DNA from 2 places in the Pseudoalteromonas sp. NSLLW218 genome. Region 1 is predicted to be linked to the other one. Evidence: predicted binding sites of a transcription regulator. Region 1 holds the regulator's gene; the other holds the start of a gene.
What was found. The regulator FliA, encoded in region 1, starts transcription of late flagellar genes. The targets are predictions, from matches to a motif close to CTAAAGNTNNNNNNNNNNNNGCCGATA.

Region 1 (2,208 bases):
CTCTAAAATCAACTCATTTGCTTTATCTTGCTCATCGTTTTCTAAAAAAATGACGAGTTGACGAGCTTGTTCTAACGTTATTTGAGGCGCAGCTGGTGCTGACATAAGCCTCTCCCCCATCATTAGCCTAAGCGTTCAAATACTTTTTCTAATTTAGTTTTTAATGTTCCAGCCGTAAACGGCTTAACAATATAACCATTAACGCCAGCTTGCGCTGCAGCTATTATTTGTTCTTTTTTAGCTTCTGCCGTTACCATCAATACAGGGATATGTTTTAACTTATCATCTGCACGAATTGCTCTTAAAAGGTCAATGCCTTGCATTCCAGGCATATTCCAATCTGTAACCACAAAATCAAATACTTGATTTTGTAACATAGGCAAAGCTGTAGACCCGTCATCAGCTTCTTGAACGTTAGTGAAACCTAAGTCACGTAATAGGTTTTTTATAATTCGTCTCATCGTTGAAAAATCATCAACTACAAGAATTTTCATGTTTTTATCCAAAACATCCCCCAGTGAGGTATTAACCTTAGTTTACTTACTACTAGTTTATCCAGTCATTGATTTTAGCTTTAAGCTTAATCATCGCCTGACCATGTATCTGACTTACACGCGATTCGCTTACATCGAGTATATGTCCTATTTCTTTTAAATTCATTTCATCGTTATAGTACAAAGAAAGCACCATTGCATCACGCTCTGGTAATGACTTTATCGCGCTTAGCAAAGACTCATTAAACCGGTCATTTTTAACATTATTAAAAGGTTTGTCTAGCGCTAAATCTTGGCCTACGGGAGTAATAACATCCTCATCGACACCAAGGTCTTCTATGCCTAATACTTTACTGGTATTAACATCATTTAAAATATGATGGTACTCATTGAGCGAAATTTCAAGTTTTTCAGCAACTTCTGTATCTGTTGGTTCGCGGTTCAGACTACTTTCGAGCCCAGTAATTGCTTCTGCAACTTGTCGGCTTTTACGGTGTACTGAACGAGGAGCCCAATCACCACGGCGCATTTCATCAAGCATAGCACCGCGAATACGAATACCAGCAAAGGTCTCAAAGCTTGCACCTTTTGTTGCATCAAAGTTTTTTGAAGCTTCTATTAAACCTATCATTCCTGATTGAATTAAATCATCAAGCTGAACGCTAGGTGGTAATCGAGCAATTAGATGACATGCCACTTTTTTTACAAGTGATGCATGTTTCTCAACAATCACATTTAAGTTTTGTGTTGATTGATATCCCATAGCTCTATTCACCAGTGTTGTCATAATTAGCCGTTTACTAGTTTCTCAATGAAAAACTCTAAATGCCCAGATGGTTGATTTGGTATTGGCCATTTAACTGCTTTTGTTGCCAGTGTTTTAAACGCAAGAGCGGCTGGCGAATTTGGAAAGAGTTCTACGATTACTTTTTGACGACGTGTTGCTTTGCGCATATTTTCGTCATAAGGAACCGTTGCGACTAGCTCCATTGATACATCTAAAAAGCGATCTGTTACTTTAGAAAGCTTTGCAAATAATTCGGTGCCTTCACGCATACTGCGGACCATATTGGCGACAATTTTAAACTTATAAACACCGTGCTCACGGCTTAATACTTTAATAAGTGCGTAAGCATCCGTTATTGATGTTGGTTCATCGCACACGACAACCATTACATCTTGTGCCGCGCGAGAAAAGCTCAGTACCATGTCTGAAATACCTGCGGCGGTATCTACAATTAAAATATCAAATTCGGTATTTAATTCGCTAAACGCACGAATTAGTCCAGCATGCTCAGATGGCGATAACTCCACCATACTTTGCGAACCAGACGTAGCGGGTACAATTTTAATACCTGCTGGGCCTTCAACTAAAATTTCGTCAAGCTCACATTCACCAGACAAAACGTGTGATAAATTACGCTCTACACGTAAACCAAGCATTACATCACAGTTTGCTAAACCTAAGTCAGCATCCAGCACTAATACTCTGTTACCTTGTTGCCCTAGTGCAATAGCTGTATTTAGAGAAACATTTGTTTTCCCTACTCCACCCTTACCACCGGTTACAGCGATAACTTTTACGCCGTTGTTATTGTTTTGACTCATCTTGCGCAGGCCGCTTGCTTGATCTAATACTGTGTTAATCATACATCCCTACTGTACTTGGCGCCACTGCTTGGTGCCTTGAATGTTGTGCTTTTATTCTTTTTAA
Region 2 (2,208 bases), on a different contig from region 1:
TCTCGTAAATCATATTGATATTATAAACAGCAAAGCTATTGCGCAGTCTAATCAAGGGTACAGCAGCAAGTCTGTACGTTCACCAAGAAACACACGCAATGTTAAGTCACGCCAACAAGTTAAACAAAATTACAGTAATAAAAAACAAACTGTAAAATTAAATAAACCTAAACATGTATTTGCTTTACAGGTAGCTTCGGTTGACTCAGAGCAAGGTGTGGCTAAAGCATGGCAAGAGCTAAATACTAAAGCAGCACCATTGTTTAGAGACAAAATACTGACTAACGTAGAAACCGCCAAAATAAACGACAAAATGTTTTATAGACTAAAGTTAGGCTCTTACCAAAACTTTAAAAATGCGAAAGCCGACTGTGACGTATTTAAGCTGTACAAACTCGATTGCATAGTAAGTAACTACACAGATAAACCGGTTAAACTTTAAAATATTGGATTATAAGGTCTTTTTTGGCTTGTTTTTTGCTTTGTTATTTTTACATAGTGCTAAATGGTTTTTAATCAGTTGAAACATTTTATTTTATACGTGGGATTAGCTCTTAGCCTTATGGGGTGTAGCAGTCAAAATACTGACACTAATCAGTTAGATGATATGGTCCGTATGCAGGAGATAAAGCCTTACCTTGAACAATGGGACAGCAGTAAAGAAAAAATAAATCGTTTAAGTGATATTGAAGAAGACCTGTTAATGTTAATTCAAGCTCTATCCGCACAAACCGATATTGATGCGGTGCCAGAGCCACTTAAAGGTGATGTTAAGCATATAAAGTACGGAAGTGAAAATATTGCTCATATAGCAACAGAATCCATAGAAAGCAAAAGTATTATTGATGCGAAAAAAATAAGTTACAGTGTTCAAATTGCTAGGTATATGAATGCTAAAAGAGCTGAAGCACAAGTGCAGCGTTTACAGCAGCAATATCCACAATTAAGTGCAATTTTGCAATATCAAATAAATGCGCAAACTAAAAATTCAGTTACGCTCTATAACCTGGTAGCTGGGCCCGTTCAAACTCAAAAGCAAGCTGCGCAGTTGTGCATGTTTTTTTTCAGGCTAGGGAATAGGTGTAAATTGACCACTTTTAAAGAAGGCTAAATACAAAAACAGTTTACTTGTTTTGAATATTTAATAAAAAATATATTTTTTCTAAATATTTCATGGACTCTGCCGATACTTAATGTAACCTGACTAAGGTTAATTAAATATATTTAAGGGACAAATTATGAACAATCTTTTTACTAAAGTAGCTTTGGCTGCATCTATCACTGCACTTTCTTTAACCTCTTCAGCAGTAATCGCAGAAACAGCGAATGCAGTTGCATCTGTACAAGTACAAAATTCATTTGACTTTGAAGTTGGGGATCCAATGAACTTTGGTATTGTTCGAGTAACTAATGGTGGAGATGCTGCAGATTTTGCTTCAGTAGTACTTCCTGCATTAGCGGGGAGTAACCCAACTTATATAGCAACAGCTGGAACTACAAATACAGATGCTGAAATTAGTGTTTTAGATTCAACGGATTTCGCACCAGCGACTTTTACAATTTCAGGTGCTTCAAATTTTACAGATATACTGATCCAAAGTGTTACTGATGTAGATATGACTACGCAAGATTCTGCACCTGGTGGGCCGGGCTTTACGTTATCTGATTTTACATATTATGTAGTTGCGGGCAGTAATACCGCAGATACAGGATCCATTGATGGCTCGACTAGCACTGTAACGACAGATATTGATGGTACGGCAACATTTAGTGTTGGAGCAACATTAACTACAGATAAAACAGTATTTACAGAGTATGGCGATGTTTCATACACAGGAGATGTAGCTGTAACTGTTGAATACCAATAAGAGAATAGTTGGGATTAGGGAATAATGTTAAAATACTCATGTTTATTGATTATATTTTCTTCATTTAGTGCTGTATCCCAAGTGACTATTTTCCAACAGCTTAATTTTGGAACCGTGGTTGTTGCCAAAAACGAGCGTGTAAGTACACTTGAACTACTGCCTAACGGGCGTAGTTCAAGTACCAATGACATTCATATAATTGAAGGTGGCGAGGTGGCTGAAGTATTAATTGAAAACTTTCCGCCTAGGGTACAGCTTATAATTTCTGACACCGTTAACGATATGCCACTTACAAGCACTAGTGGTGGCAGCTCGTTTATTCTTAATAAGCTATTATATC

Region 2: the regulator FliA is predicted to act here: its motif matches at 1,163-1,189, upstream of I6E80_RS02630 (DUF4402 domain-containing protein).

Annotation. Positions count from the first base shown of each region.
Region 1 covers NZ_JADYWO010000007.1:269,493-271,700, forward strand. Annotated here, with positions in the region: gene I6E80_RS12920 (protein phosphatase CheZ) at 1-105, opposite strand, end outside; gene cheY (chemotaxis response regulator CheY) at 123-506, opposite strand; gene I6E80_RS12930 (RNA polymerase sigma factor FliA) at 547-1,257, opposite strand; gene I6E80_RS12935 (MinD/ParA family protein) at 1,284-2,144, opposite strand; gene flhF (flagellar biosynthesis protein FlhF) at 2,137-2,208, opposite strand, start outside.
Region 2 covers NZ_JADYWO010000001.1:578,091-580,298, forward strand. Annotated here, with positions in the region: gene I6E80_RS02620 (SPOR domain-containing protein) at 1-442, shown strand, start outside; gene I6E80_RS02625 (SPOR domain-containing protein) at 506-1,111, shown strand; gene I6E80_RS02630 (DUF4402 domain-containing protein) at 1,239-1,868, shown strand; gene I6E80_RS02635 (hypothetical protein) at 1,893-2,208, shown strand, end outside.